Syntrophotalea carbinolica DSM 2380: one gene and its partner. The protein of the gene in region 1 interacts with the protein of each later gene in a pairwise test. Links are inferred from orthologs where the notes say so. Each region holds a gene or a part of one and is shown on either strand. Other genes may lie near its edges. The genes, in order: dprA and recA.

Region 1 (15,792 bases):
AATGCTACTACAACCTGGGACAATACGATCGCGCCGTCCAGGAGTTTCAAAAAGTTGTCGATAATTACCCGCTCAGCGGCAAAGCACCGGAGGCCCTGCTGCGCATGGCACCGGCCTTGCGCCAGCTTAATCAGTATGAAAAGGCACGCCAGGCCCTGCAGGCGCTGCAACAGCGTTACCCAAACAGCGCTGCAGCGCGCAAAGCCATGATCGAGCCCTGACAAGATCATCATATTAATCGTTCGGGTGGAGAACCTTGACCGGTTTCACCTGACTGCCATCTCACGGGGGACATTCCATGAAAACCATCTGCAAAGCACTGGCGGTCTTGTGCCTGCTGTTCCCGCTTGCAGCTACAGCACAAACACCGGAGCCAATCTACACCATTAAAAAAGGCGACACCCTGTGGGGCATCTCCGAAAAATTCATCAAAGACCCCTACTACTGGCCCAATCTGTGGGCCAATAATCCCTTTATCACCAACCCCCACTTCATCTATCCGGGGCAGCAGGTCGCCATTCGCGACGGACGGCTGGTGTTGCTGCCGGGGCACGCCGAGGAGACAACCGCGCCGCCCGCAGACACCGCGTCTGAGAGCCTGCCGATCGAGCCGACGGAGGAAATCACCGTCAAAGGCGTGGCCGGAAACGAAGGTTTCGTCACCCTCGATGCTCTGGAACAGGCCGGAACCCTGGTCGATGCCACCGACGACCGCATTATGCTCGGCAAACACGATCAGGTATTTGTAAAAATCAATACTCCCGATGTACAGCTCGGCGCTGTCTACTCCCTGGTCGACCTGGGAGAAAAGATCAAACATCCCGTCAGCAACAAGGTTCTCGGCCACCGGGTCAGTTTCCTCGGAACTGCCGAAATCATCGACATCTCCCCTTCGGTCGCCACCGCTGTCATTCGAAGCTCCGTCAAAGAGATCACCCGCGGTGCCCTCCTGCTGCCTCTGCAGCCGGCCAATCGTGAAATCGTGCTGAAAAAAGCCACCGCCCCCCTGCTGGGGAGCGTCATCGCCAACAGCCGGGAAAAACTCGCATTGAGCCAGCACGATGTGATTTATCTCGACCTTGGCGACGAAGACGGTTTGCAGGTCGGCAACATGGTATACCTGTCCCGTCCCCGCGAAACCACTCACCGGGTATTGCCCGACCATGACGTGGAATTGCCGGACGAACTGCTGGGCGCCGCCGTGGTACTGAGTACGCAACCGCGAACCTCAACGGCCCTGATCCTCAAATCGGTCAACCCCATTTATGCCGGCGACCGGGTTTCCACTCCCGACGAGTAGCACGGCACCTGCGAATCTTGGATAAAGAAAAAGGGATTGAAGCGATTCAATCCCTTTTTTTCTGGGGAAAGGGAGTTTAGCCATCATGACACCCAAAGAACAGGCGTGGTTGCGGCTGCATCTGACCCCGGGACTGGGGCGCGCCGGTATCATCCGCCTGATGGAAGCATTCGGTTCGCCCGAAGCCGCCCTTATCGCCAGTCCCCGGGAATGGCAAAAACGCGCCAGGATCCGCGCCGCCGTAGCCGAGGCGCTGCCGGCAGAAAACTCTCCCCTGTATCTGCAGACCCTTGAGGAATTAACGCAGCTGGAAGTCGGCATCCTGTCGCTGTGGGATGAAAAGCGCTACCCTGCCTTGCTTCGCACCATCTACGACCCGCCCGCCCTGCTCTATATCCGGGGAACCCTGACCGAACAACCCGGTCTTGCCGTCGTGGGTGCGCGAAAAGCCACCGTCGCCGCCCGCCAGAACACGCACCATCTATGTCGCCAGCTTGCCGCCCAAGGCATCGCGATTGTCAGCGGACTGGCCCGCGGCATCGATCGGTCCGCTCACGAAGGGGCCCTGGCCGCTGGCGGTCACACCGTAGCCGTCCTCGGTTGCGGCATAGATCGCATCTATCCGGCGGAAAACAAGCAGCTTTTCAACGACATATTGGATCAGGGCGGCGCCATCCTGTCGGAATACCCACCTGGAGCACCACCCCTGGCCAGGCATTTCCCGGGACGCAACCGCATTATCAGCGGCATATGTCGCGCAGTGCTGGTGGTTGAAGCGGCGCAGCGCAGCGGTTCTTTGATTACCGCAGAATTCGCCTTGGAACAGGGCCGCGAAGTGTTCGCCCTCCCCGGCCCCATCTGCAATCCCGCCAGTCACGGCACCAATCAACTCCTTAAAGATGGCGCTCACCTGGTTACCGAAGCCGCGGATATCCTGCAAATTTTCATGCCGGGACGATCCGCCCCGGAGTGCGTACCGGCCGACGATGGCATGGTCAAAAAACTCTCCGGCACCGCCCTGAAGGTTTACCAGGCGTTGCAGGACACCCCCTTGCACGTCGACGAGCTGGCCAGGAAATGCGGCTTGACTCCTATGGAGGTTTCCGCTATTTTACTCCACTTAGAACTTGAGGACGGAGCAATTCAGCTACCCGGAATGCGCTTTGTGCGCAAACGGAGCACCTGAATACATGGAGTTTTATGACCGGAAACCCCCTTAAAGAACGGGTGTTGGCCATCGTCAGCATCATCGCCCACTACATCATGGAAGATGGGCAACTGCCGGCCAACGGAGACCTTATCGAGGAACTGCTGTCAGTCGGGTTCGAAGCTGAAGAGATCGATGCGGCTTTCAACTGGATGGAAAACCTGTCCCTGCACCAGAGCACCGATCCCTCTGCCCGCCCCCTGGCCGTCCCCAGCCAACGTATCTTTACAGCCGAAGAAACCCAGGCCATCGCACGCGATGCGCGCGGATTCCTGATGCGCATACGCGAGATGGGTATCATCGACGAAAATATTCTGGAGGAAATCATCCAGAAAGCTTTGCACACCGAAGAAGACGAAATCAGCCTGAAGGATATCAAAACCCTTACAGCCCTGACCCTCTTCTCCCATTCCCATCACGAATGGATGCGCGAAGTCGACTGTTTTATGGATGATGACTGGACTCGGCTTTATCACTGAAACAGAAACAGGCTGCGGTTTCCCTGCAGCCTTTTCATTTCAGGCTGGCTCGGGAACAAAAACATGACCTCCTCAATCGACAGTCCTTTAAATCGAGGCATTCATGGCACAATCCCTGGTAATAGTCGAATCGCCCGCCAAGGCGAAAACCATCGAAAAATTTCTCGGCCCGGGCTATAAGGTCCTGGCTTCCTATGGCCACGTCCGCGCCTTGCCCAGCAAACAGGGCTCGGTCGACGTGGAGCATAATTTTTCCCCCCTTTACCACGTTCTCCCCGAAAGCCAGAAACACATCGAGCTGCTGAAAAAAGAAGCCAAAAAGAGCCGGGAACTGATTCTGGCCACTGACCCCGACCGCGAAGGGGAGGCTATCGCCTGGCACTTGCTGGAGGCTCTCGGGATCGACGAAAACGCAAAAAGCCCTGAGGTCAAACGGGTTACTTTTCACGAAATCACCAAAGGCGCCATCCAGGAAGCCATCTCCAAACCCGGACATATCGCACGGGAGTTGGTCGATGCCCAGCAGGCGCGCTCCATACTCGACTATCTGGTCGGCTTCAATCTGTCGCCCTTTTTGTGGAAAAAGATCCGTTACGGACTGTCCGCCGGACGGGTGCAATCCGTTGCACTGCGCCTGATCTGCGAGCGGGAAAAAGAGATTCAGGCTTTTGAAGCGCGTGAATACTGGACCATCGAAACCCGACTGGCCACGGAGCAGGGCAGCGTGTTTCCAGCCCGGCTGTATGCCGTCGACGGGAACAGTCTCGGCAAGTTCGACATTAACCAGGAAGCGCAGGCCCTGGAACTGGTCAAAGCGATCGGCAGCGAAGCGTTTCAGGTGGAGAAGCTCAAAAAAACCTCCAAAAAACGCAATCCCGCAGCGCCCTTCACCACCAGCACCCTGCAACAGGAAGCCAGTCGCAAACTCGGTTTTTCCGCACGCAAAACCATGACGGTGGCCCAGAAACTGTATGAGGGGATCGATGTCGGCAACGGACTCGAAGGTCTGATCACCTACATGCGTACCGACTCGGTGGCCCTGTCGCAGGTCGCCACCGGTGAAGCTCGCGAACTCATCACCCGCATGTACGGCGAGGACTACGCCCTCGACAAGCCGCGCGTATTTAAAAACAAAGCTAAAAACGCCCAGGAAGCCCATGAGGCGGTGCGACCCACCTCGCTGTCCAACCTGCCGGACCAGATCAAAGCCCATTTGAGCTCCGACCAGTTCAAACTCTACCGGCTGATCTGGCAGCGTACCGTGGCATCGCAGATGGCTACCGCCCAGCTGGAAGCCACCACCGTCGACATCCGCGCCGGCGAACGCTTCGTATTCCGGGCCTCCGGCCAGGTCGTCCGCTTCCCCGGCTTCATGAAGCTGTATATCGAGGACACCGACAAGGACGAGGACCAGGACCGTCAGGAAGAAGGTACCTTGCCGCCACTGGAACAGGAACAGCCCCTGGATTGCCAGGAAGTGCAGCCTTCCCAGCACTTCACCCAGCCCCCGCCTCGCTTTACCGAGGCCAGTCTGGTCAAAACCCTTGAGGAACACGGCATCGGCCGCCCCTCAACCTATGCCTCCATCATCAACACCCTCACCACCCGCAAATACGTGCGTCTGGAAAAACGCGCTTTTTATACCGAAGACGTGGGAATGGTGGTCAACGATTTGCTGGTCAACCACTTCAACAAATACGTCGATTACGATTTTACCGCCCAGTTGGAAGAAGATCTCGACGCCATCTCCCGCGGCGAGCGGGAATGGCAACCGGTACTGAAGGATTTCTGGGAACCGTTCATCTCCCGGCTGAAGGAAAAGGAGACCCAGATCTCCAAGCAGGATGTCACCACGGAAAAGACCGATCGTATCTGCCCCGAGTGCGGCAAGCCCCTGGTCATCAAACTGGGGCGTTCCGGTCGTTTCCTGGCCTGCTCCGGATTCCCGGATTGCCGCTATACCGAGCCGTTGGCCGGACAGGAACGCGAAGAGCCGGTCATGTCCGATCAGACCTGCGAAAAATGCGGCGCCCCCATGCTCATCAAACAGGGGCGCTACGGCAAGTTCCTGGCTTGCTCGGCGTATCCGGAGTGCAAAAACATTCAACCCCTGGTCAAACCCAAGGCCCTCGGTATCACCTGCCCGCAATGCGGCGAAGGCGAACTGATGGAGAAGAAAAGCCGCTATGGCAAAATCTTCTACTCCTGCAACCGTTACCCGAAATGCAAATACGCGCTGTGGGATCTGCCCATTGAAGAGCCTTGCCCCAAATGCAAGTTTCCGCTGGTGGTGGAAAAAACCACCAAACGCCAGGGGACCTTCCGCAAGTGCCCGCAAGAAGATTGCGACTGGACGGTTGTTTTGATTCCGCCTGAGCCCAAGGCCGCAACCAAAAAGACCACAACCCAAAAAACCGCGGCCAAGAAGACCCCGGCGAAAAAAACGGCGGCTAAAAAAACTACGGCAGCGAAACCGGCTGAAAAGAAAACTGCGAGCAAAAAATCCGCAGCGGCAAAACCGGCCGCAAAGAAAACCGCGGCAAAAAAGACCACAACCACCAAGGCGGCCACCCAAAAAGCCGCCCCGAAAAAAACTGCGGCCAAGAAGGCGACCAAGAAAGAAGAGTAAGCATAGCGCCGCAGGTTTTTCAGCGCTCATTCAACAACCTATGTACGACCGGGCCTTGCGGCCCGGTCGTTTGTGTATTCCGGCGTAGAGGCGCCGTAAAGACATCATGAATCCTACACACAGCCAACAGCCCCATCTGACCATCATCGGCGCCGGCCTGGCCGGATGCGAAGCGGCATGGCAAGCTGCCGCCCTTGGGGTGCAGGTGACCCTGCATGAAATGAAACCCACCAGTTTCTCCCCGGCGCACCAAAGTGCGGACCTGGCCGAACTGGTCTGTTCCAACAGTTTGCGCGGAGCCGGCATGAACAATGCCGTCGGTTGCCTAAAAGAAGAATTGCGCCGCTGTGCGACGCTGTTCATGCAGGCCGCCGATGCTACCGCCGTCCCTGCCGGGGGCGCGCTGGCGGTCGATCGCGACGCTTTCTCCCGCTATATTACCGAGCACATCGAACAGCATCCCCTTATCACCCTGCAACGCAACGAACAATGCTCGGTTCCCCCCGAAGGCACGGTCATTATTGCCTCGGGCCCGCTCACCTCCGACGCGCTGGCACCCCATCTGGCGCAGCTGACCGGCAGCCGGCACCTGTACTTTTACGATGCCATCGCCCCTATCATCGAAGCGGACAGCATCGACTTCAGCATCGCCTGGAAAGCCTCGCGTTATGGGCGCGGCGGAGACGACTATATCAACTGCCCGATGTCCCGCGACGAATACATGACCTTTGTCGAAGCCCTCAAAACCGCCGACAAGGTGGCGGGCAAGGACTTTGAAAAAGTTATTCATTTCGAGGGCTGCATGCCCATCGAGGAAATGGCCCGACGCGGCGACATGACGCTGGCCTTCGGCCCCATGAAGCCGGTCGGCCTGCCCGATCCGCGCACCGGTAAAGATCCTTTCGCCGTCGTCCAGCTACGCCAGGACAACCTGCATGCAACCCTGTTTAACATGGTCGGCTTCCAGACCAAGCTCACCTATCCGGAACAGCGGCGTATCTTCCGCACCATTCCGGGACTGCAAGACGCCCGGTTCGCACGTCTGGGCAGCATGCACCGCAACACCTTCATCAACGCTCCGCGTTGCCTGGATCAGCACCTGCGCCTCACATCCGATCCGCGCATGTTTTTCGCCGGCCAGATCACCGGCGTGGAAGGGTACGTCGAATCGGCGGCCTGCGGCTTTCTGGCCGGCCTGTTCGCAGCCGGCCAGTTGACCGACCATGCCGTGCCGCTGCCACCGGCGACCACCGGTCTCGGCGCATTGCTCGGTCATTTGTCGCACTCCAGTCCCGACGACTTTCAGCCGATGAATGTCAATTACGGCCTGTTCCCTCCCCTGGAGGGGCGCAAACGCAAACGATCCGAACGCCGCCTGGCCATGGCAGAGCGGGCCCTGCGGGATCTGGAACCCTGGCGCCAGCGGGTACTCTCCCATATACCTGATCTCAAGCCTTTTCCCGCGGAGGACTCCGATGATGTCTGATCCAAACAATGCTCCTCAGGACCATGATTCCGGCATCGTACTGGCGTCGGCATCGCCGCGGCGCAGTCAGCTGCTTGCCGGGGTAGGAATCGCCTTTGACGTCGTCCCCAGCGACGCACCGGAAGAGAGCGTGCCGGAGGAAACCCCGCAGCAGCACGCCATACGCTTGAGCTTGCTCAAAGCCCGCGAAGTGGCCAATCGCCCGGAGGTAAAAGGCCGCTGGTTCATCGGCAGCGACACCATCGTGGTGCGCGACGCCACCATCCTCGGCAAACCCCGCGACGCCCGTGATGCTGCGGATATGCTCGGCAGCTTGTCCGGGCGCAGCCATTGCGTCATCTCCGGCTATGCCGTCCTCGACCGCATCACGGGAAAGGAAGTGGCCGATGCGGTTACCACGGTGGTCAGGTTCCGAAAGTTGACAGATGAAGAGATTCAGGGGTACATTGCCACCGGTGAGCCCTTCGGCAAAGCTGGAGCATATGCCATTCAGGGCATCGGTGCCTGCATGATCCCCGCGATCGAAGGCAGCTATACCAACGTTGTCGGCTTGCCGCTTTGCGAAGTGGTGGAAACGCTGGAACGACTCGGCGCGGTGCGCCTGTTTGCATCGGACCGTCCCCTTTGCGCCCATCTCGATCCCCCAGCTTAAGACGCATACCGGTTGGAAACCGCAGCAACCGGACACCGGAAGGACTTGTCATGAGCATTCAAACCAACCTGCAGACTATCCGCGAGCGTATGAACGCCGCCTGCCGACGCGTCAACCGCAACCCGGAGGACGTGCAACTCGTAGCCGTATCCAAGACCAAGCCAGCCGACATGATCGAAGCGGCAGCCGCGGCCGGCCAGTCTCTGTTCGGCGAAAATTACGTGCAGGAGTTTCTGACCAAAACCGAGGACGTCACCGTACCGGTTGTATGGCATTTTATCGGCAGCCTGCAATCCAACAAGGTCAAGTACCTGTGCGGCAAAGTCGCCATGATCCATTCCGTCGATCGTCTCTCCCTGGCCAAAGAGATCGACCGCCAGTGGGGCAAATCGGGGGAAACCGCGCAGATCCTTATCCAGGTCAACCTTGGCCAGGAAGAAAGCAAGTCGGGCACCGAGGAGGCCGCCCTCGAGGATCTGGTACGCAAGGTGGCCGCCCTGCCTCACATACGCATTTGTGGTTTGATGGCCCTGCCCCCTTATCTGGACGACCCCGAACAGGTAAGACCTTTTTTCCGCCGCTTGCGGCAACTCGCCGACATGCTGGCCGCCCTGAATATCCCCGGCGTAGAGATGCGGGAGCTGTCCATGGGCATGAGCCACGACTTTGACGTCGCCATTGAGGAGGGAGCCACGCTGGTACGGGTCGGCTCCGCGATTTTCGGTTCCCGTTATTGAGGTTAGACCATGCTTGATTCGTCACGCTCCCGTGCCCAATGGGGCTCACGCATCGGCTTCATCCTGGCGGCCGCCGGCAGTGCCGTCGGTCTCGGCAACATCTGGAAATTCCCTTACATCACCGGCAACAACGGCGGCGGCGCCTTCGTTCTGGTGTACCTGGTCTGCATCGCACTGGTCGGATTGCCGATCATGATTGCGGAGCTGATGATCGGCCGCCACACCCGGCGCGATGCCGTCGGCGCCTTTATCTCCCTGGAGGGCCGGCGCTCCCCCTGGCAGATAGCCGGTTGGGTCAGTATCCTCGCCGCTTTCGTTATCCTGTCCTATTATTCGGTGGTGGCCGGATGGACCCTGGACTTTATCCTGCGGGCGCTGCAAGGAGCCTTTACGACACCGCTTGGGACCAATACCAGCCAGGCCGCCGATCATGTCTCAACGCTGTTCCAGGGACTGATAGACAGCGGTCCGCGGCAACTGATGTGGCACTTTATCTTCATCTCGCTGTGCCTGGGCATCGTCATCGGCGGGGTACAGAAAGGCATCGAGCGGTGGAGTAAAATCCTCATGCCGATCCTGCTGGGGCTGCTGGTTCTGTTGTTTGTCAACGGCATGCTCAGCGACGGCGCGCGGCAGGCGCTGAACTTCATGTTTCGCCCCGACTTTCAAAAACTGAACCCCGGCGCCGTGCTGGAAGCCCTGGGACATGCCTTTTTCACCCTGTCCCTCGGCATGGCGGCCATGATCACCTACGGCTCCTACCTGAGTCGTCAGGACAGCCTTTTCGGCTCCGGCCTGCGCATTGCCCTGCTCGATACCGGCATCGCCCTGATGGCCGGCCTGGCCATTTTTCCCATCGTGTTTTCCGCCGGCATGCAACCCGGTGCCGGACCCGGGCTGGTTTTCCAGACCATTCCTGTGGTTTTTTCCAACCTTCCCGGGGGCAACATCCTGGCCCTGCTATTTTTTCTGTTGCTGGCCTTCGCAGCCTTGACCAGCGCCATCTCGCTGCTTGAATCCCAGGTCGCCTACCTCATCGACGAGCGCGGCTGGGGCCGCAAACAAGCCACCGCTTTCCTGGCCATACTGGCTTTCGTGGTCGGAATTCCATCGGCTCTTTCCAGCAATCTACTGGGACATCTGACGCCCATCGCCGATCTTGGCGTGTTCGATTCCATCGATCTGATCGCGTCCAACTACCTGTTGCCTGTCAGCGGGCTGCTCACCGCTTTGTACGTCGGCTGGTTCTGGAGCGGCCAGGAAGAGAAAGAGGAACTGTTGGCCGGCGGCTCAGGCTGGATCTATCCGACCTGGCATTTTTTGATCCGCTTCGTGGCACCTGTGGCGGTTGGTGTTATCCTTTATAGCAAGATCGAGGAAACGGGCCTGTTTTCATTTTTGGGGAGCATCTTCTGACCGGAGGCATGCGCCATGAGTTTCGACACCCTGTTGTTCGACCTGGACGGAACCCTTATCGACTCGGCTGCCGACCTGGGTACCGCCGTGAATCTGTTGCGCGCCGAGATCGATCTTGCCCCCTTGTCTATCGACCAGGTGCGCACCTATGTCGGCGACGGGGCCACCATGCTGGTGCGTCGGGCACTACCGGAGAAAGCCTTTTCCGAGCAAAAACTTAGGCGTTTCCTCCAGCTGTACGAGGAACACCTGGTGGAAAAAACCGCCACATATCCGGGCATCGACGATTTTCTCATGGCGCAACAGGGTAAAAAAATGGCCGTCATCACCAACAAGCCCTTTGATATTACTATGCGTTTGTTGTATGAATTGGGCCTCACGGCTTTCTTCGGATGCATTATCGGCGCCAACGGCGGGCTACCCAAAAAGCCGGATCCGGCGCCCGTTTTCATGGCCCTGCGCGATCTCCAGTCCGACGCCCATAAAGCCGTCATGATCGGCGACCATCATACGGATCTGCGCGCCGGCCATGCCGCCGGTATCAAAACCTGTTTTTGCGCCTGGGGCATCGGCAGGACCGACGGCTTCCCCTACGACTATCTGGCCGAAACCCCGCAGGATCTGTCGCGCCTGTTTCCCGCCTGATCGGGAAGAACAGCACTCTAATCTTCACTCAACTCCCCAGCCGGCCCGACCCTCCGGCCACGGGCATTGGCGCAAAAAATCCGCCGCCGCACTGCATTCCGGCTGGACTGGCTATATTGTCACCCTTTTCCCGAATTGATCCTTTTTCATGACCGAAACAGCCCCCCTGTCCCTGCGACAGATCTCCCGCTTTTTCTTTCCCCTCATGCTCAATGTGCAGCTGATGAGCTTTTCCCACAATATCATCAACATGGCCCTGGCTCGCCAGAACGATGCCGTGACCAATCTGGCCGCCTTCGCGGTGGCCCTGGCCCTGCATCTGTTCCTCGCCTCGCCGGGTTATCAGAATCACACCATCGCCCTGGCCCTGATTCGCGGAAAACGTTCTTTGCGCAGCGTATCGGTGTTCGTCATCGCCGCATCGAGCGCCATCTCCGTCATGCTGTCCCTCATTGCCTGGACCTCCCTTGGACAAATTGTTTTTGTGCAACTTATCGGCGTATCGCCGCAACTGGCCACCCAGGCCCGTTCAGTTATCGCTATCCTCGCCTTTTTACCGTTTTTCACCGGCCTGCGGGGACTGTGCCAGGGGATCGTGATACGGGCGCGCCATACCGAACTGGTTTCCCTTGCCACCCTGGTGAGGCTTTTTACGTTGGTGATCATTCTGCTGTTGGCCGCCCGACATATACCCGGCCCGCAACTCGGCGCCCTGGGACTGGTCGGCTGCATCGCCGTGGAAAGCCTGTTCATGCTCTGGTTTGCCTGCGCCTGCGGCCTCGGCCCAGCGGGCCCTGCCAAAGAAGAATTCGGCGTACGGGATACGTTCCGATACAGCCTGCCGCTGGCTTTTTCATCGGCCATGCAACAGGTCGTTCCCCTGTTGATCAGCGCCATCATCAGCCGTCTGCCCGACGCCACCCTGGCCCTGGCGGCCCTTGGCGTCATTCGCGGCTTTATCTTTCTGCTGGCAGGGCCGATGCGCAACCTGCAGCAGGCCTATCTGGCCCTGGTGCACACCAGACATGACTACCGCATGCTGATGCGTTTTTTTCGCCTGGTCGCCGCAGGCATGGCAGTGATCATGCTGGCCGTAGCCTATCCCCTCAACCTGCCGGTACTCGGCTGGGGCATGGGGCTGGAAACCGAATTGCGCAACTATATAGCCCTGCCGCTGGCCAGTTGTGCCCTTTTTCCCGTGCTGTACGGCGCGGTCAATCTATGGCGCGGCCTGTTTGCCCAATGTCACAGCACCGGCGTGCTGGGCTGGGCCACTGTCGCCAAGGTCGGTTACCTGGCGCTGGTCTGGCCCCTGGCCACGCTCAGCCCGATTCCCATATCGGGAATCGCTCTGGCGGTTTTCCTGCTGCTGTCGTGCGAATACTGCGAAGCCTGGTATCTGAATCGCCGTCGCCGTCAGCTCAATACCTGATAGCGCCGAAAAAACACCTTGCTAGCGTGGAGCCTCGATCCTACAATAAAACATGGCACAACGGCCAAGGAGAGCCATTAGGCGTTTTCCGAAACGGTTCGAGTAAAAGTTCAACCTTGGCCGTGAGACAGATACTGTGCCATATGGCCCCTTCCGCTTTAGGTTGCAGATGCACCGCGGGCATGTTCAAGGGCGCTTATGTTTTCCATATGGCAGAACCGAATTGCTGCACTTATCATTTATGAGGAAACGGTATGGCGGAAAAGAAACATCCCTGTCCCGATTGTCAGTTTTGCCAATGGTGTTCCGACATACGCTGCTCCGCGTGCCTGGGACGGGGCAGATCCTGCCGAAAGAAGCTCTCCATGGCTGAGCAGATCGAACTCTACGAAAAAACCAATCGCGAGTTCGCCGAAAAGAAAAAACAGCGGGCGACCGGGCAACCATCGCACTGCTGCAAAAAATAGGGCCGTTTCCCGAAGAAACGGCCTTGGCATGTTTTATCCGGGGGCAAAAGCTGGCCCCGGAGTTTCCGATCCCCTTAACTGAACCGAGCCCATCGCTATGACACCACCCAAAGAAGTACCGCCCTACGTTATTTACGGCTTTTTCTTTACCGGCCTGATGTCCTCCATCTGTTTTCGGGTTCTGCCCATCGCCAATCACCTGTGGCCCGAAAGCTTCCGCCCCATCTGGTACGTGGGCGTCATCGGCTACTGCCTGTTTTTCCTTTACCGATACCGGATCACCCTCAAGCGCCGCCGAACCATCATCGGCATGAATCTGCTGTCCAAGCTCAAGGCCGACACCCTCGGCACCGACGATCGCGAGGCCATCCGTTACATCCTCTCCTCACTGACGGTCAGCAAAGAAGGCCTGAACTACCTGATCATCTTCGTCCTGTCGGTGGTGGCCATCGCCGCCGATCTGGCCCTCGGATAATCCGACGGTGTCTGCATATCCGCATAACGACAAAGGCCGATCCTAGGATCGGCCTTTGTCGTAGTTTTGATTCTAAATCCCGCTCAGCGGCATACAACTACCCTTTGCCCAACTCGCGGGATCGCTTCGTGGCCTTCGAAACCGCCTTGATCAGCGCGGCCCGCATGCCTTTTTCCTCCAGCTCCTTGACGGCCGCAATGGTGGTGCCGCCCGGCGAGCAGACCTTATCGCGCAACACCGCCGGGTGCTCGCCGCTTTCTTTCACCAATTGCGCCGTACCGAGAACCGTCTGGGTAGCCAGCGCCAGGGCCGTATCCATAGGCAGGCCTTCGAGTACCCCACCTGCAGCCATGGCCTCGATAACCATGTAGACATAGGCCGGCCCGCTGCCGGATAACCCGGTGACGGCATCGAGCTGCGCCTCGTTGACGACATGCACCGTGCCGACGCCTTCAAACAGATGCACGGCGGTGGCCAGGTCATCCTTGGTCGCATGCTGCCCGGGGCACAACGCCGCTGCCCCTGCGCCGGCCAGAGCGGGGGTGTTGGGCATCACGCGCACCACGCGGGGCGCACCCTCGAAATAACCTTCAAGCGCGCCGGTGGTCACACCCGCGGCAATAGACACCAGAACCTTGCTGTCGTCAAAAGCTTCGGCGATACCCGGCATGGCCATGGGCACGATCTGCGGCTTGATGGCCAGTACGATCAAATCGCTTTGCCGCACCACTTCAGCGCTTTCGCTGCAGCAAATCACCCCGTAGCGTTCCGTCAGCTGGCGGGCACGCGCTTCGTTGGGCTCGGCAACGCGAATTTGCTGCGCCGGTACTGCCGATTTCAGCAATCCCTTGATAAGGGCTTCGCCCATGTTGCCGCCGCCGATAAAACCGATATGGCCTAATTCTGTCATGATAAGGGGATCCTTTCCCGTTGATTATGTTCAAAGCTCAGCGTTGCAGTCGCTAACAAGTAAATACGAACCGGGACCGATGGTCAAGGCCCCGCCTGGCGAAAACTCTCGCGGATATAGATCATCCCCGGACGCCCCCGGTAAATCCCGAAACTTGCCCGAGCGGTGGGATCGTCATCGTGGCTGCCATCACCGTCCCAGTCATAACGCAACCAGGGCAACAGGGACAGATCTGCCTTCACATCGATATAGCCGGGTGAGCCCGGAGCACTGAATGTCAGACCGGCATCGCCGGCCAGCAACGGGCTGAGCAGCGCTGCGCTACTGCTGCCGCTGCCAACGGCGATGGCTTGGTCGCCACTGACGCTGGTTGTGCCGTTATTCAGCGTCAACTGGGAAAGAGCCAGGGCGGTACAGCCGTCCTCGAGATTCTGCACAAAGGCATCCCCGGTAAAATATTCGCTGCGCATGGGCATGGAAAGAGCCACCAATTCCGAACCGTAGGCATTTTTCATAGCAAGACGCCCCCAGCGCATATCCTTGCCGGCATCGAAGGCGATGCCGTTGCCGGCGGTGGCCTCGCCGAAGGACACCGGATTGGCATCGGCAGCGATGCCATCGGCATCGAAAACATTGATGGCCAGGCTGATATCCGCATCGAAAGGCGCCACCGGATCACTGCGCACAAAGCTCAGGCCGCTGCCGGCATCGAAACTCAGCAAGCCCATACCGCCGCCGATATCGGAGACCACCGGATCCGCGGCCGGGATCCCGGAAACATCGAGGGAACCGTCGGCGGCGCTGTAGGTTTTCCCGGAAAGGGTAGTGCCGGCAATCTTCCACCATTCGCCGGTATAGTTGGCTGTCGTGTCTCCCTGCTTGTTTTTGGCGGTAACCGTAATCACCGGGGCATCGGCATAAGCGAAAGCCTGCCCGACATAGGTAAACCCACCGCTGCTGCACCCTGTAGCAAACGAGGGGCTGTTAACGGAGGCGGTAAAGTGATGCGGCGTAAAACGACCGATGGTCGCACTGCCGGTCACGGCGATGCCGCTGCCGAGATAGTTGGCCGCTTGCGCCTGCAGGGTAACGGTACCGACCTCGCTGTAGCTGGCGCTGTCACTGACGACCCCATCGATGTAATCGACTGCCGCAAACGGACCGCCGGTAAAAGTCCCGGCGGCGGGATTGCCTGCCGTAGCGGCAAGAGTGGTCGCGGCGGCAAAGTTGGGCGTCACCGTGCCATCGGCGCATACCCCGGCGACTTCGACCTCAAAATCCTCTCCCGCCGGCCAAAGCGGATCACCTGTGGACGTGGTATTGTCCAGCAAGGTTGTCCCGTCGGTGCTGGCCCGCACCCGCAGATGATCCGGCGTCACGACAAAACTGTCGCTGCCCTCCATCACCAGGCCGGACTCCTCGCCGCTGCCGGTAAAACGGGCGGACAACAGTAACCGACCGGCATCGGAGTATCGCACCTTGAGAGTACTGTTGGCTTCCGAATCGAAGGTCAAAGACACCCCTGTGCCCGGATCGGCTCCGGCGACCGTCGTATCGTTTACCACCAAAGCCAGGGTACCCGTTCCCGGCTCCTGGTAAGTGGACCAGAAAGCCACATCGCGGGTCGTGCCCGCGAAGCTGTCATCACCGATGCAGTGTTCGGCCGTGGCATCGGCGCGAACGGCGGAAAAGGTGATTCCCTCCTCATCGGTACAGGCCTGCATATCGGACACATCGAACAGAAAGCCGGATTCGTGAAACACCATGCTGCATGAATCCCCGCCGCCGGCATCGACACACTGCACAGACTGATCCGCGGCCGGATTGCCGGTAACGGAGAGGGTCACGGTCTCCGCGGTGGTATGCCGCAGCCGGAAAGTGCCGCTTCCAGCCGAGAGGGTCTGGGTGTCTCCATCGATCCAGCCGGAAGGCGAAAGCGTGATCTCCACATCATCGG
Region 2 (15,860 bases), 2.3 Mb from region 1 along the record:
GTCTGTTGCAAAAGCTCGCCGAAACGGCTATCGACTTCGACGCCATCGACAGCTTATTCTGAGAATTGTCGCCAAATCGAGCAACGCCTGTCATTCATTAGACGTTGGAGTAATTTTATGTTTTTTGTGACAATGCGCCGTTTCATGGTTGGAATAACCCTGCTGATCCTGGCAAGCACACCGGCACTGGCCAACGACCAACTACAATCCACAACCAAAGGGCCCGCCGAGCCCGGTATCGTGCGTGCCTGCGTTATCGGCGGCATGACCATGACCGGCCTGTGGAACGAAATCGTGCAACGCTTCGAGGCCGAGCATCCTTACAAGGTGAAATTGGTCGCCACAGGGGCCCGGCCGAAGATATCCCCCGCTTTTCGCCGCGGCGAGGCCGATTTTCTGGTCATGCATTCCGGGGACATCACCACGGACCTGGTGGCAGACGGTTACGGCATCAACATGCGCGCCTGCGCCCGCAACGACCTCGTATTGCTCGGGCCGGCTTCCGATCCGGCCGGCATCCGGGGGTTCAAGGACGGCGCCAAAGCGCTCCAGCGCATCGCCGAAACAAAAAGTACCTTTCTCGACGTGAACAGCAACGGCCCCCGGGAAATCGGTCACACCCTCTGGAAAAGGGCCGGCATCCGCCCAAAGGGCGACTGGTTCATCCAGGACGAAGCGCTCCGGTCTGACGATATTCCTTTATATGCCGACAAAAAAAACGCTTATTTCATCTTTGGCCGCATGCCTATTACCCAAGACAAACACCCCAGTGGCAAGGTTGTGATCCTGGTTGACCAGGACCCTACCATGCGCCGGCCTTATGTGTTTATGGAGGCCAACCCTGCCCGATCGCCCCATGTCAATCAGGCGGGAGCAAAGGCCCTGGGCGATTTCATATTATCGGAGCGAATCCAGACCTTCATGGCCGGTTACGGCAAGGAGCAAAACGGCGGGGTTCCGTTTTTCTACCCGGTCTGGCCTGTCGGTCCCGCCATGCACCCCGGCCAATGACAAACCATCACCGGGCGGCGACGCGCCGCCCGGTAGTTCGATCCCAGCAGTCAAACACCTGTCAAGCCCCTATCTTCAACCACTTTCCGCTTTGATTTTCCCTGCTGAATTGTTATCTTTCTAGACCCGCACCAACACTCATAACTCCGGATCGCTAAAAAATTATGAACCCCAGCGAACTACATAAGCTGCTTAGCGCTATCCGTTCCGGCCAAGTGTCGGTGGAAGAGGGTCTGTCGCGCCTGGCCACCTTGCCTTTCGAGGATGTCGGCGAAGCACTGATCGACCACCACCGGGGCCTGCGGCAGGGCGCTCCCGAGGTGATTTTCGGCCAGGGCAAAACGTCCGAGCAGATTCTGCGCATAGCCGAGGGCCTGCTGAACGGCAACAACAACGTACTTGTAACCCGCCTCGATGCCGACAAGGCCGCCCCACTTGTAGAACGCTGGCCGGAAGCCGCATACGACCCCCTGGGCCGCACCCTGACCATTGTCCGGCATGCTGTTGCGACAACCGGCCGCGGCCCGATCCTGGTGATCTGCGCCGGCACGTCCGACCTGCCGGTAGCACGGGAAGCCTCCACGGCGGCACGCATGCTGGGCAACCGCGTTGAGGAACTGGCCGATGTCGGCGTCGCCGGCCTCCACCGTCTGCTGGCGCATCTCGATCAGCTGCGCCGTGCCTCGGTCATCATTGCAGTCGCCGGCATGGAAGGGGCGCTGCCCTCCGTCATCGGAGGCCTGGTGGCGGCCCCGGTCATCGCCGTGCCCACCTCTGTCGGCTACGGCGCGTCCCTGGGCGGCGTAGCGGCGCTGCTCGGCATGCTCAATTCCTGTGCCAGCGGCGTCACGGTGGTCAATATCGACAACGGCTTCGGCGCAGCCTGCGCCGCCGCCCGCATCAACCGACAGGAGCAGCCATGAGCTTGTTGTTTCTGGATACCTTCGCAGGCATTTCCGGCGACATGTTTCTCGGCCTGCTGGTCGATCTGGGCGTTCCGCTACCCTCTATTCAAGAGGGATTGGACAGGCTGCCGGTGACGGGCTACCAACTGCACCAGCAGCGCACCGAGCGCCAGCACGTGGCCGCGTGCAAAATCATTGTTGAACACGAGGAACAACACCATCACCGCACCTGGCGAGACATCGACCGCATGCTGGCCGAAAGTTCCCTTAAACCAACCGTGGTCGATCTTGCCCGCCGTATCTTTCGCCGCATCGGCGAAGCTGAGGCGAAAATCCACGGCCGCGCCCTGGACGAAGTGCATTTCCATGAAGTCGGCGCCATCGACTCCATTGTCGATATCGTCGGCGCCGCCGTCGGCCTCGACTACCTGCATCCCGACCGGATCGTTTGCGCCCCCCTGCCCCTGACCCGCGGCACCGTGCACTGTGCGCACGGCAGTTTTCCGCTGCCGGCTCCGGCCACCCTGGAAATCTTGCGTGGACTGCCCACCGTCGGCGATACAGCCGAAGTGGAACTGGTCACCCCGACCGGCGCGGCCATTGCCGCCGAAACCGCCGAGTTCGGCGACCTGCCCGCCATGACCCTGGAACGCGTCGGTTATGGCGCCGGTGACCGCCAGCTCAGCGACCGCCCCAATCTGCTGCGCGGCCTGTTGGGAACAGCCGACGATCCCTGGGAAGGCGAAACGGACCGCATCACCATTCTGGAGTGCCACCTTGACGATGCCAATCCGGAGTGGCTCGGCGCACTGATGGAACATTTGCTCGAAGAAGGGGCACTGGACGTCGCCTTCGCCCCTTTGCAGATGAAGAAGAACCGGCCCGGTGTACACCTGACGGTACTGGCACCGCAGGATAAAACGGTTGCTCTCGCCCGCCGCATTCTGCGCGAGAGCACGGCCGGCGGCCTGCGCTACCAGGAAGCCACCCGGTTCAAACTGCGCCGCCAGATCGAGCGTCTGACCACGCCTCTAGGCGAGGTACACATCAAGCTTTTTTACGAGGGCGACAAACTGTTACGGCTGGCTCCCGAATTCGACAGCTGCCAGAAACTGGCACAAAGCAGCGGGCTGCCACTACCCGAGATCTACCGTCTGGCGGAACAGACCGCCTACGACTTTTTCCGCAAGAAAGGTTGAGCCATGCGCCGATTCCTTCTGTTTTTATCCAGTAACGCCGGACTGGGCTATGCGCCCGTGGCCTCCGGCACCTTCGGCACGCTGGCCGGCATACTGGCATTCTACCTGTTGGCACCACTGCCCGCGGGGCTGTACCTTACCACATGGACGGCCCTGCTGTTTCTGTCGTTCTGGATCTGCGATGCGGCAGGCAACATCTACGGAGTGGCGGATGACGGGCGCATTGTCCTGGACGAACTGGTCGGCTACCTCGTGACGGTCGCTCTGCTGCCCTTTACCTGGCAGAACGCCCTGCTCGGCTTCGCTTTTTTCCGGTTGTTCGACATCTTCAAATTACCACCGGCACATCAGTTCGACCGCCACCTGAAAAACGGCATCGGCGTGGTGATGGACGATGTGGTGGCCGGCCTTTACGGCGCTGCAGCCCTACGGCTGACCCTTTACTGGCTGGGATAGACGGTCACGGAGAAACTTAATTCGGGATAAATGGATCCATAGCATCCGATTGGCCCACGGATCCTTTGGTGGCGCAAGCCTCCCCCTGCAGGAGAAAAAAACATGAGTCTGAATATCGCGATACTGACCACCGGTGACGAGTTGGTCAACGGAGAGATGTCCGACACCAATACTGCCCGCATTGCCCAGCTGCTTGGATCCTGGGGTTATATTGTCAGGGAATCCCGCGCCATAGGCGACGACGAGGTCGAAATCGAAACCGCCCTGAAAGATATGTCAGGCCGGCGCGATGTCATCATCAGCACCGGCGGCCTCGGCCCCACAGACGATGACCTGACGGCCCGAATCGCCGCCCGGGCCTTCGGCCGCCGCCTGGTGCTCAACGAGGAAGCGCTGGCACAGATTCGCCGGTTTTTCGCCGAAAAGAACAAGGAGATGCATCCGCGTAACGAAAAGCAGGCGCTGTTGCCGCAAAAGACCGTGATTCTGCCCAATCGCCTCGGCACCGCCCCCGGTTTTCACCTGTGCCACGAACAGTGCGACATGTTTTTCCTACCCGGCGTACCCCGGGAAATGGTGGACATGCTTAAAGAACAGGTCCTGCCGCGCCTGCATGAGCGCAGCGGCGGCCAGGCCCCGCGGCAGGAGCGCATTCTTAAGGTTTTCGGTTTGTCGGAACCCAAAGTCGAAGAACATTTCAGCCAGGCCCCCCTGCCCGAGGGCGTGGAACTGGCTTTCGGCGTCGAGTTTCCCTTTGTTTACGTCAAGCTGCGCGCTTGCGGCGACCAGGCCGGAGCGCTGCTCGATCGGGCCGAAATGCACACCCGCAAAGTGCTGCAACCGTTTGTCTTCGCCGTTGGCCAGGAGACCCTGGCCGGCAATGTCGCCCGCATGCTGACCGATACCGGCCTGACCCTGGCTCTGGCTGAATCCTGCACCGGCGGCATGATCTCGCAGATGTTGACCGACATTCCCGGCGCGTCCCGGTTTCTGGAGCGAGGCGGAGTGACCTATTCCAACGCGGCCAAGCAGGATTGGCTGCAGGTCTCCGAGGATATCCTGAATCAGGAAGGTGCCGTCAGCAAAGCCTGCGCCCAGGCCATGGCACAGGGTATCCGCCAGGCCGCGGGCACCGATCTGGGACTGGCCATCACCGGCATCGCGGGTCCCGACGGCGGCACACCGGACAAACCGGTCGGCACGGTTTTCCTGGCGTTGAGCACGACCGGGGAAGAACGCGTCCAGGGTTACCGTTTCAGCGGTGATCGCGAGCAGATCCGGCACATATCCGCCTGCATGGCCCTGGAATGGCTGCGCCGTTATCTGGGCAATCTCTACTGATCGATATTGGAGGATTCATGAAAACGGTTCGCGCCTTTATCGCAGCCCCCCTTGACGGGCCCGTTTTCGAGAAAATAGTGCGACTGCAGCAGGAGTTGTCCGCCGCCCTGCCATCCGTACGCTGGGTGCGGCCGGAAACCATGCATCTCACCCTGGCGTTCCTGGGCGATATCTCCGAAGAATCGCTTGAAAAAATCGGCGGGTCTATGCTATCGATAGGAAGTGTTTTCGCACCCGTGACCGTAGATGTCGGCGGGCTTGGCGCCTTTCCGTCTCTGAAACGACCGAGGGTCGTATGGCTGGGGCTGCAAAACGCAAATACACTATGCGACCTGCAGATGACGATCACAGATATGTTGCGCCAGCTGCAGGTGTCCTGGGATGACAAACCCTTCAAACCCCACTTGACCCTTGGACGCTGCCGGCAACCCGTTCCGGCCATCGACCAGCGGCTGGCACCGTTTATGGAAAGACAGTGCGGCCATCTGCGGATTTCTCGTCTGGTACTGTACGAAAGCCAGCTAACGGCGCGCGGCGCCATACATCTGCCGCGCTACGAAACACCGCTGACCGGTCCATCCGGCGGCCGCCACTAAACAATAGATATTACCAACACATTACCCCTGGAGGATATCCGGATCATGACGACCGACAATCGTGAACGCGCCATCGACCTGGCCATGGGCCAGATCGAAAAACAGTTCGGCAAAGGCAGCATCATGCGTCTTGGCGAAGACGCCATCGTGCCGGACGTCGCCACCATCCCGACCGGAGCCCTGAGCCTCGATATCGCCCTGGGTGTAGGTGGCGTACCGCGCGGCCGCATTATCGAAATATACGGGCCGGAATCGTCGGGCAAAACCACCCTCGCCCTGCACATCGTTGCCGAGGCGCAGAAAAAAGGCGGCATTGCCGCATTTGTCGATGCCGAGCATGCCCTCGACATCCATTATGCGCGCAAACTCGGCGTGCGCACCGATGACCTGCTGGTATCCCAGCCCGACACCGGTGAGCAGGCCCTGGAAATCACCGAGGTGCTGGTACGCAGCGGCGCCATTGACGTCCTGGTCATCGACTCCGTAGCCGCCCTGGTACCGCGCGCCGAGATTGAAGGCGAAATGGGCGATGCCCATGTCGGCCTGCAGGCACGCCTCATGTCCCAGGCCCTGCGGAAACTGACCGGCACCATCAACAAATCGAACTGTTGCGTGATCTTTATCAACCAGATCCGTATGAAAATCGGCGTCATGTTCGGCAATCCTGAAACCACCACCGGTGGTAATGCCCTCAAATTTTACTCCTCGGTACGCATGGATATCCGCAAAATCGCCACCCTCAAGCAGGGCCAGGATGTTATCGGCAGCCGTACCCGGGTCAAGGTGGTCAAAAACAAAATCGCGCCGCCCTTCAAGGAAGCCGAATTCGACATCATGTACGGTCAGGGCATCTCCCGGGAAGGGGACGTTCTTGATCTCGGTGCCGCCGCCGAAATTGTCGACAAAAGCGGAGCCTGGTATTCCTTTGACAGCGAACGCATCGGCCAGGGTCGGGAAAACGCCAAGCAGTTCCTGCGCGAGCATCCCGAGACCTGCCAGACCATTGAGGATCGGCTGCTTGAACATTACGGTTTGAAACAGCTCCCCGTAGCGGCTGAAGAGGCTGAATAACATGGAACTGAACAATATTCTGGCCGTCGCCCTCAAAGCCAAAGCCTCGGATATCCATATTAAAGCGGGATTGCCGCCGATCTACCGCATCGACGGTGCATTGCGACCGTTGCCCAAGGCCCCGCGCCTCGATGCCGAGGGCGTGCACAAAATGGCCTACGGCATCATGAACAAACACCGGCAGGAATTCTTCGAGGAACACCACGAGGTCGACATGGCCTACGGTGTGGCCGGACTCGGTCGATTTCGCGTCAACGTCTTCACCCAGCGCGGCACGATCAGCATGGTTTTCCGTGTTATTCCCTTTACCTGCCCGGCACTGGATGATCTGTATCTGCCACCGGTTATCAAAAAAATCGCCATGGAATCGCGTGGTCTGGTGTTGGTGACCGGGGCCACCGGTTCGGGAAAGTCCACCACCCTGGCGGCCATGATCGATTACATCAATACGCACCGTACCGAACACGTCATCACCGTCGAAGATCCCATCGAGTTTTTGCATCGCGACAAAAAGTGCATCGTCAACCAGCGCGAAGTCGGCAGCGACACCGAAAGCTTCGCCGCGGCACTTAAGCATTCTTTGCGCCAGGATCCGGACATCATCCTGGTCGGCGAGATGCGCGACTTGGAGACGGTGGAAACTGCCCTGCATGCGTCTGAAACCGGCCATCTGGTACTGGCCACCCTGCACACCATCGATGCACCGGAATCGATCAACCGTATCGTCTCGGTATTTCCGCCCCATCAGCACCGCCAGATCCGATCGCAGCTTTCGGGCGTCCTCAAAGCGGTGGTTTCGCAGCGCCTGGTGCCGCGTGCCGACGGAAAGGGCCGCGTACCGGCGGTGGAAGTCATGATTTCCACCGCTCGTACCCGTGACCTGATCGACGACAAGGAAAAAACCAAACTGCTTGGCGACGCCATACAGCAAGGCTTCGTATCGTACGGCATGCAGACCTTCGACCAGTCGCTGATGTCGCTGTACCGCAACGAACTGATCACTTTCGAAGAAGCGGTCCGACAAAGCTCCAATCCCGACGACTTCAAACTCAAAGCTTCCGGTATTTCCTCGGCATCCGACCTCAGCTGGGAAGACTTTGACAAGAAGAGTGAAGAATCGGAAGAAGAAGATTCGGACATCCTGCGCAACCATGGCACCTCGAACTGATGCCTGGAGCAGCGCCCTGCGCCTGCTTTCGCGCAGGGAATACTCCGAAGCCATGCTGCGCGAGCGATTGCAGCGTAAAGGCTTCGACAGTGACCAGATCGAACATGCGCTGGAACGCTGCCGCAGTTACAACTACGTAAACGACGAACGCTTTGCCCGGATACGGGCCCGTCAGTTGCTGGCCTCCGGCCGTGCCGTCGGCCCCGCCCTGATGGCCGACCTGAGACATCAGCGTATCGGCGACAGCATCGCCCGCAAGGCTATCAACGATTTGGAGGAGGAATTCAGCCAGGCCGAGATTTTAAAAGACCTGTGCCAGCGCCGTTTTCCAGATTTCGATTTTCAAACAGCCGATGACCGTTCGCGACGCAGGGTATTCAATTACCTGAGGCGGCGCGGCTTTGCCTCGGCAGTTCTGTTTCAATATTTCAGCGAAGAGAGGTAGTCACCAAGCTCATGACCGGCAACGAAATACGATCCCGTTTTTTGAAGTTTTTCCAGGACCATGGACACACGGTAGTCCCCTCTTCGGCGTTGATCCCGCACAACGACCCGACGCTGCTGTTCATCAATGCGGGCATGAACCAGTTCAAGGATGTGTTTCTCGGTCGGGAAAAACGCGACTATGTGCGCGCCACCTCGGCCCAGAAATGCGTGCGCGCCGGCGGCAAACATAACGACCTGGAAAACGTCGGTCAGACCGCCCGTCATCACACCTTTTTTGAAATGCTCGGCAACTTCTCTTTCGGCGACTACTTCAAGAAAGAGGCCATCGACCATGCCTGGAAGTTTCTCACTGAAGAGATGGGCCTGCCCAAGGACAAATTGTGGGTCACCGTCTTTCGCGAGGACGACGAAGCATACGATATCTGGCGCGACCAGCAAGGTATCCCCGAAGAGCGCCTGATCCGCATGGGCGAAAAGGACAACTTCTGGTCCATGGGCGACACCGGCCCCTGCGGACCCTGTTCGGAAATCCTCATCGACCAGGGCGAATCCATGTCCTGCGGCGACGAGTGCGGTATCGGCAAATGCGACTGCGACCGCTACCTGGAACTGTGGAACCTGGTGTTCATGCAGTTCAATCGCGACGCCGACGGCACCATGACCCCCCTGCCCAAGCCGTCCATCGACACCGGCATGGGGCTGGAGCGCATCACCGCCGTCATGCAGGGCGTGCAAAGCAATTACGACTGCGACCTGCTGCGCGGCATCATCGCCCATGTGGAAGAACTCTCGGGCAAGCGCTACGGCGACAATGCCGAGCACGACATGTCCATGCGGGTCATCGCAGACCACAGCCGCGCCACAGCGTTTCTCATTGCCGACGGCGTGCTGCCCAGCAACGAAGGCCGCGGCTACGTATTGCGGCGCATCATGCGCCGGGCCGCCCGTCACGCCAAAATGCTCGGGTTCGCCGATCCGGTACTGTACCGCACGGCAACCTTCGTACTGCAATCGATGGCCGAAGCGTACCCCGAACCGGCCCAGCGTGCTGACTACGTCGCCAAGATCGTCAAGATCGAGGAAGAGCGTTTTATCCAGACCCTGGACAACGGCCTGCGCATCCTTACCGAGGAGGTCGAGCGCCTCAAAGCGGCCAACGCCACCGTGCTGCCGGGCGATGTAGCGTTTAAACTCTACGACACTTTCGGCTTTCCCCTTGACCTTACCGCGGATATTTTACGCGGCGAAAACGTCACCATCGACGAAGACGGTTTCGAAGCCTGCATGGAGGAACAGCGCCAGAAAGCCCGCGAGCACTGGAAAGGCTCCGGCGAAGAAGCCATTTCCGGCATCTACCGGCAGCTTGCCGAGGAAGGCGCCCGCACCGACTTTACCGGCTACGGCGAACTGACCGGCCAGAGCGAGATTCTCGCCATCCTCCTCGACGGCCAACCGGTGTCCAGCGCACCGGCCGGAGCCAAAGTCGAAATCGTCACCGCCGCCACGCCCTTTTACGGGGAATCGGGTGGCCAGACCGGAGACTGCGGCACCCTTGCCGCCGGCGATGCCGAAGTCACCATCACAGACACCAAAAAACCGTTGCCGGAATTATTCGTACACGTGGGCGAAATTGCCGCCGGCACGCTGCAGACCGGCGAAACCGCAACCCTGACGGTTGACCGGGAGCGTCGCCAGGCCACGGCCCTCAACCACACGGCCACCCATCTGCTGCAGGCGGCCCTTGTCGAAGTACTCGGCGAGCATGTCAAACAGGCCGGATCGCTGGTAACCCCGGAGCGTCTGCGCTTCGACTTTATCCATTTCTCCGCCATGAGCGCCGAGGAATTGGAACGGGTCGAAACCCTGGTCAATTGCCGTATCCGGGAGAACGCCGGAGTCGACACCCGCGAAATGGATCACGAACAGGCCGTTGCCGAGGGCGCCACCGCCCTGTTCGGCGAAAAATACGGCGACAAGGTCCGCGTCGTCCGGGTCGGCGACATCAGCATGGAACTGTGCGGCGGCACCCACGCCAACGCATCCGGGGATATCGGCCTGTTCAAAATCCTGCAGGAGACCGGCATCGCCGCCGGCGTACGACGTATCGAAGCGGTGACGGGGGCCAAAGCCCTCCAGGTGGTACGCGACCAGGAACGTACCCTCGACGATCTGGCAAGCCTGATCAAAACCGATCGTCCCCAACTGGAAGCACGCCTGCGCAAGCTGCTGGAACGCCAGAAGGAACTGGAACGCGAAATCGAATCCCTGCAGGGCAAGCTCAACGCCGACCAGGCCGGCGATCTGCTGCAGCAGGCTACCGAGATCGACGGCATCAGCGTGGTTTGCGGCCGTGTCGACAACCTCGACGGCAAGGCTTTGCGGGAACTTGCCGATCAGGTCCGTGACCGACTGTCATCAGGCGTCCTGATTCTGGGCAGTGCCCACGAAGGCAAGGCCGGGCTTCTGGTAGCAGTCACCAAGGATCTGACCAAGCGGCTGCAGGCCGGCGCACTGGTCAAACAACTGGCCGCCATGGTCGGTGGTGGCGGCGGCGGGCGACCCGACCTGGCTCAGGCCGGCGGCAGCAAGCCCGAACAACTTGACGAGGCCCTGGCCAGCGTACCGCAACGCATCTCCGAAGCCCTTAACGCGGCCTGAACGGCCCATAGACCGGGAGCAACCATGAAAGGCACCGTTATACGTACCGCGGAACAGGAAGAATATCCGCATCCCCAGCATGACCGATTTTTCCTGCGCGATGTGGTCACCACCGAAATCAATCCGGCCTTGTCCCTGCACCGCGGTCGCATCGAAGCCGGCGGCGAGATTCGCCCCCATGCCCACGAAGGGCAGACCGAAACTTTCTACATCCTCGGTGGCGAAGCCCTCTGCACCATGAACGGCGAGCAGCACACCTTCGGCGCCGGCTGTTGCGTGGTGGCGCCTCCCGGCGTGCAGCACAGCCTCAAAAACATCGGCGACGAACCTGTAGATCTGCTGGCGATCTTCACACCACCGCTCAAATAGCCCTTCCGCAATTTCCATATGCAGCATTCTGCCGACGGCCGCCTTCGCGCCCGTCGGCAGTTTTGTATTATCTCAGCTACTGGCCTTTCCATGTAATATCACTGTTTAGCAATCACCGCAGGGATTCATTCCTCCTTCCCGAGCAAAGTTACTTACCTACCGAAGAACAACCACAAAAACCTGTCCAGCCAAAAACCAACCTTCAAGATTAAATTTTTCTGTTTACAAAAAGGGAGTTTTGTTACACATTATGAAGCCATCTATAATTAGACCATTGTTTCTTTGTGCCGTTTGGCACTTTTCAAACTTTTGACACTCTTAAAAATCCAATATCAAATTCGATCATTATGGAGGATTGAAAATGAGAAAGACGTTGGTGTTTTGCATCTTCTTACTGCTTATGGCCTCGGTCTGCTGGGCCGCACCGGATGAGACATCTGCTATAGACGGAGGTGTCTATCTGAATCTTTCCGCTCAATACCTGAGACTTGATCTTCCCGACTATTCCCCCATCGCTTTGGAGGATACATCCTGGCAGATCATTAAATATCTCGATGGAAGTGATGGTCGGGAGGATGCTGTCATGCCAGGACTGACCCTCGGAGTACCGATCCCAGCCCTCAACCTAATCTTCGAACTGGGAATCGAAATGGCTGATTGGAACGGCTCCACCCATAAATCATACAACTACGGTCCAGATTACCGAGTGGGATGGCTGTCCGTGGGTGGCGATTTGTGGACCTGGGGTATAACTGGGGATGTAAGCGACGTCGAGGCCCGGATGAATCGCTCCGGCGATTACAGCCGCATAGAGTTGCTTGGGAAATATCCCGTGCGTTTCGCTGGCCTTAAGCTTGTCCCCTTTGTCGGACCAAGCTTTATGTCCCTGGAGGAGGATTTCACCCTGCACGCCAACATGACCGGTGTTTTTTCTGACACCCAAACCCAGATGAATGAGCATTTGAACTCCGATTATATCGGTGGGCGGGCAGGAGTGATAGTTGCCGGTCGGTTTTGTGATTTTGCCACTTGGGAACTAACCCCGGCTGTTGGCATATATCATCTCGATGCCGAATATCATGGCACCCAGCAGGTGTCCGATATTTTTTCGAATATTTCATCAACAGCCCATGACGATAAATCCCGGACGACCACTGCAGCAAGCGTCCTTGGCAAGATCACCCTGCAATACGAGCAATTGTCCCTGAGCTTTATTGCGGGAGTGGACTACCTTGAGAATGTTGCCAAGATTCGCCATAGCACGCTTGGTCACGGAAGCGCCAATAATTCAGGAACACCGGCGCACATCGAGTTCGACTCCTCCCTGAATAGTCGTTTTGGAGTAGAACTGGGGTTTCAGTTCTGGTAATTGCCTTATCAAGCAGGTAGTCAACGGCAAGCTTATTTACACACGTTGCCGCTATTTCACATGACGCACCATCCGCCAAATTGACGGGGAAAAACAATTCATGCAGCGCTGACAAGCCCTCTCTGCCTGTAATACGCATACCTCCTAAAGCAAGAGCGTCCAGAACTCAACAATCTGGAAGCTCTTGCTTTTTTTACGAAGAAAATTCCTGAGTAAAAAGGGACCCATAATAAGGCAACCTAACCGAAGCAGCCAACAGCAAATTCACGGCTAAAACAACACCCGCTTTTCACGACGACAAAATTCGTACAAGCCCGCAAACCGGGTTTGAAATACAGGGCGAAATCTGCCATTTTTCTTTTTTTGCCTGCCTGCCTGTGTTAAAATACGCTCTATTTTTCAAAAACTTCTCACATTATTCTCTATCCTGAAGATAAAACCATGGATATTCGCGGAACCACCATCATTTGCGTACGCCACCAGGGACAGGTCACCATGGCCGGTGACGGCCAGGTCACGCTGGGCAACACGGTCATGAAACATGGCGCCCGCAAAATCCGTCGCATGTACGAGGGTCGCATCCTGGCGGGTTTTGCCGGATCCACCGCCGACGCCTTTACCCTGTTCGAAAAGTTCGAAGCCAAGGTTCAGGAATTTCACGGCAATCTGCCCAAGGCCGCCGTGGCCCTGGCCAAGGATTGGCGGACCGACCAGATTCTGCGCAAACTCGAGGCGCTGCTTATCGTGGCCGATACCAACACCACCCTGGTGCTGTCCGGCGCCGGCGATGTGATCGAACCGGATGACGGTATCGCCGCCATCGGCTCGGGCGGATCCTACGCACTGGCCGCGGCCCGGGCCCTGACCCGGCACGCCGGGTTGCCGTCGGAGCAGATTGCGACCGAAGCGTTACGCATTGCCGGAGAGATCTGCATCTACACCAACGACCATATCTCGTCGGAGAGTCTGCCGTGACCAACTTTACCCCCCGCGAAATCGTCTCCGAACTGGATCGCTACATCATCGGCCAGAAACAAGCCAAACGGGCCGTAGCCGTGGCGCTGCGCAACCGCTGGCGCCGCCAGCAGGTAGCCGACGAATTGCGTGACGAAATCGCTCCGAAAAACATCATCATGATCGGCCCCACCGGGGTCGGCAAAACGGAGATCGCCCGTCGTCTGGCGCGCCTGGCCCAAGCGCCCTTCATCAAGGTCGAAGCCAGCAAATTCACCGAGGTCGGTTATGTCGGCCGCGACGTGGAGAGCATGGTGCGCGACCTGCTCGACCTGGCGATTATCATGATCCGCGAAGAGGAAGCGCGTAAAGTCCGGGTCAAAGCCGAAGATCTGGCCGAGGAACGTCTGCTCGACCTATTGCTGCCCGGTGCCCAGTCCCGGGATCCGGACCTTTCCGGCGAAGAGGCCGGCGAGGGCGGCACCCGCGACAAACTGCGCAAACTGCTGCGCAAAGGCGCCCTCGACGAGCGCAAGGTGGAGCTGGAAGTGCAGGCGGCGCAGATGCCCATGATGGAAGTCTTCACGCCCCAGGGCACCGAAGAGATGGGTATCAACTTCAAGGAAATGTTCGGCAACCTGTTCCCCAAAAAGACCAAGCGCCGCCAGATCAAGGTCAGCGAAGCGCGCGAAATACTCATCGAGCAGGAAGCTGAACGCCTGGTCGACATGGAGAAGGTCAACACTCTGGCCCGCGAGCGTGTCGAACAGAGCGGCATCATCTTCATCGACGAAATCGACAAAATCGCCGGACAGAACGGCCGCCAGGGTCCCGACGTATCCCGCGAGGGCGTGCAACGCGATATCCTGCCCATCGTCGAAGGAAGTACCGTCAGCACCAAGTACGGTCCGGTCAAGACCGACCACATCCTGTTCGTTGCCGCCGGCGCCTTTCATGTGGCCAAACCGTCGGACCTGATCCCCGAACTGCAGGGCCGCTTCCCCATCCGCGTGGAACTGACCAGCCTCGGCGAAGAGGAGTTTTTCCGTATCCTGACCGAGCCGAAAAACGCCCTGATCCGCCAGTACGAGGCCCTGATGGAAACCGAAGGCATTCGCCTGCACTTTACCGAGGAAGCGATCCGCGAAATTGCCCGCATCGCCACCCAGGTCAACAGCCAGACGGAAAACATCGGCGCGCGACGGCTGCATACCATCATGGAAAAACTGCTCGAGGAACTTTCCTTCGAAGCCCCCGAGCATCGCGAACAGAGCGTCGAAATCGATGTCGATTATGTGCGGAAACAACTGTCCGACATCGCCCGCGACGAGGATTTGTCACGGTATATTTTGTAAGCCGGGCATTAAACGGCAAACGAATCAAACCTCAATTTTCACCGCAGAGGCCGCAAAGCCCGCAGAGAAAACCGAGTATGACCATTTATGATGGTTTTTCTCTGTGAACTCAGCGAACTCTGCGGTAAACAAGATTTTACTGGCTTGAAGCTTACAGCTGATTTTTCATGAAAGAGCCTGCCCTATGGAAGAATTGATCAGAAAAGCCAACGTGCTGATGGAGGCCCTGCCCTACATCCAGCGCTTCAACAACAAAACCATCGTCATCAAATACGGCGGCCACGCCATGGTCGACGGACGCCTCAAGCACGAGTTCGCGCGCGACGTGGTACTGTTGAAATATATCGGTCTCAATCCCGTCATCGTGCATGGCGGTGGCCCTCAAATCGGCCAGGTTCTCAAATCCATGGGCAAGGAATCGCGCTTCGTCCAGGGGATGCGCGTCACCGATCAGGAAACCATGGACGTTGCGGAAATGGTGCTCGGCGGCAAGGTCAACAAAGAGATCGTCGCCAACATCAACCGCCATGACGGCAAAGCCGTCGGCTTGAGCGGCAAGGACGGTCGTCTGATCCTGGCACGCAAGCTGGAAATGACCGCCATCAATCCCGACACCCTGACTCCCGAGATCGTCGATGTGGGGCTGGTCGGTGATGTCGAAAGCATCAACACCGAGGTCATTACCGCCCTTGAGAATAACGGCTTCATCCCGGTCATCGCTCCCATCGGAGCGGGCCTGGCCGGCGAAACCTACAACATCAACGCCGATATTGTCGCCGGCCGCATCGCCGGAGCCCTGCGCGCTGAAAAGCTGATATTGCTGACCGATGTGGAAGGCGTTAAGGACAAACAGGGCAAATTGATTTCTACGATCGATACCCAACGGGTCCCGGATCTCATCAACAACGGCACCATCACCGGCGGCATGATCCCCAAACTCAACTGCTGCATCGATGCCCTT

The links.
Region 2: the proteins of dprA (region 1) and recA interact in binary tests that used the Bacillus subtilis proteins (3 or more experiments, as listed by UniProt). The link is inferred for Syntrophotalea carbinolica DSM 2380 from one-to-one orthologs.

Annotation. Positions count from the first base shown.
Region 1 is NC_007498.2:486,568-502,359, reverse strand. Bases 574-3,435 are described here. They hold dprA (DNA-processing protein DprA), read left to right. Parts: upstream 574-1,385; coding sequence 1,386-2,486; downstream 2,487-3,435. Other genes in these bases: topA (type I DNA topoisomerase), read left to right, coding at 3,090-3,435; PCAR_RS02710 (DUF494 domain-containing protein), read left to right, coding at 2,501-2,986; PCAR_RS02720 (LysM peptidoglycan-binding domain-containing protein), read left to right, coding at 574-1,300. Outside these bases: tol-pal system protein YbgF, read left to right, coding at 1-221; more of PCAR_RS02720, read left to right, coding at 299-573; more of topA, read left to right, coding at 3,436-5,615; methylenetetrahydrofolate--tRNA-(uracil(54)-C(5))-methyltransferase (FADH(2)-oxidizing) TrmFO, read left to right, coding at 5,722-7,101; PCAR_RS02695 (Maf family protein), read left to right, coding at 7,091-7,753; PCAR_RS02690 (YggS family pyridoxal phosphate-dependent enzyme), read left to right, coding at 7,804-8,490; PCAR_RS02685 (sodium-dependent transporter), read left to right, coding at 8,500-9,906; PCAR_RS02680 (HAD family hydrolase), read left to right, coding at 9,922-10,551; PCAR_RS02675 (hypothetical protein), read left to right, coding at 10,700-11,983; PCAR_RS02670 (hypothetical protein), read left to right, coding at 12,548-12,925; proC (pyrroline-5-carboxylate reductase), read right to left, coding at 13,023-13,835; PCAR_RS02660 (LamG domain-containing protein), read right to left, coding at 13,919-15,792. UniProt on the Bacillus subtilis protein: Protein that helps load RecA onto ssDNA during transformation. Binds cooperatively to circular ssDNA, is able to bridge different segments of DNA. Favors the loading of RecA onto SsbA- or SsbB-coated ssDNA and formation of RecA-DNA filaments.
Region 2 is NC_007498.2:2,824,554-2,840,413, forward strand. The notes cover bases 4,637-7,566. They hold recA (recombinase RecA), read left to right. Parts: upstream 4,637-5,553; coding sequence 5,554-6,579; downstream 6,580-7,566. Other genes in these bases: PCAR_RS13140 (competence/damage-inducible protein A), read left to right, coding at 4,637-4,912; thpR (RNA 2',3'-cyclic phosphodiesterase), read left to right, coding at 4,930-5,508; PCAR_RS13155 (type IV pilus twitching motility protein PilT), read left to right, coding at 6,581-7,566. In the rest of the region: PCAR_RS13115 (AAA family ATPase), read left to right, coding at 1-62; PCAR_RS13120 (substrate-binding domain-containing protein), read left to right, coding at 118-1,011; nickel pincer cofactor biosynthesis protein LarB, read left to right, coding at 1,176-1,934; nickel pincer cofactor biosynthesis protein LarC, read left to right, coding at 1,931-3,115; PCAR_RS13135 (phosphatidylglycerophosphatase A family protein), read left to right, coding at 3,119-3,571; more of PCAR_RS13140, read left to right, coding at 3,674-4,636; more of PCAR_RS13155, read left to right, coding at 7,567-7,747; PCAR_RS13160 (regulatory protein RecX), read left to right, coding at 7,731-8,192; alaS (alanine--tRNA ligase), read left to right, coding at 8,204-10,852; PCAR_RS13170 (cupin domain-containing protein), read left to right, coding at 10,877-11,221; PCAR_RS13175 (hypothetical protein), read left to right, coding at 11,583-12,590; ATP-dependent protease subunit HslV, read left to right, coding at 13,032-13,565; ATP-dependent protease ATPase subunit HslU, read left to right, coding at 13,562-14,899; argB (acetylglutamate kinase), read left to right, coding at 15,084-15,860. UniProt on the Bacillus subtilis protein: Multifunctional protein involved in homologous recombination, DNA repair and competence.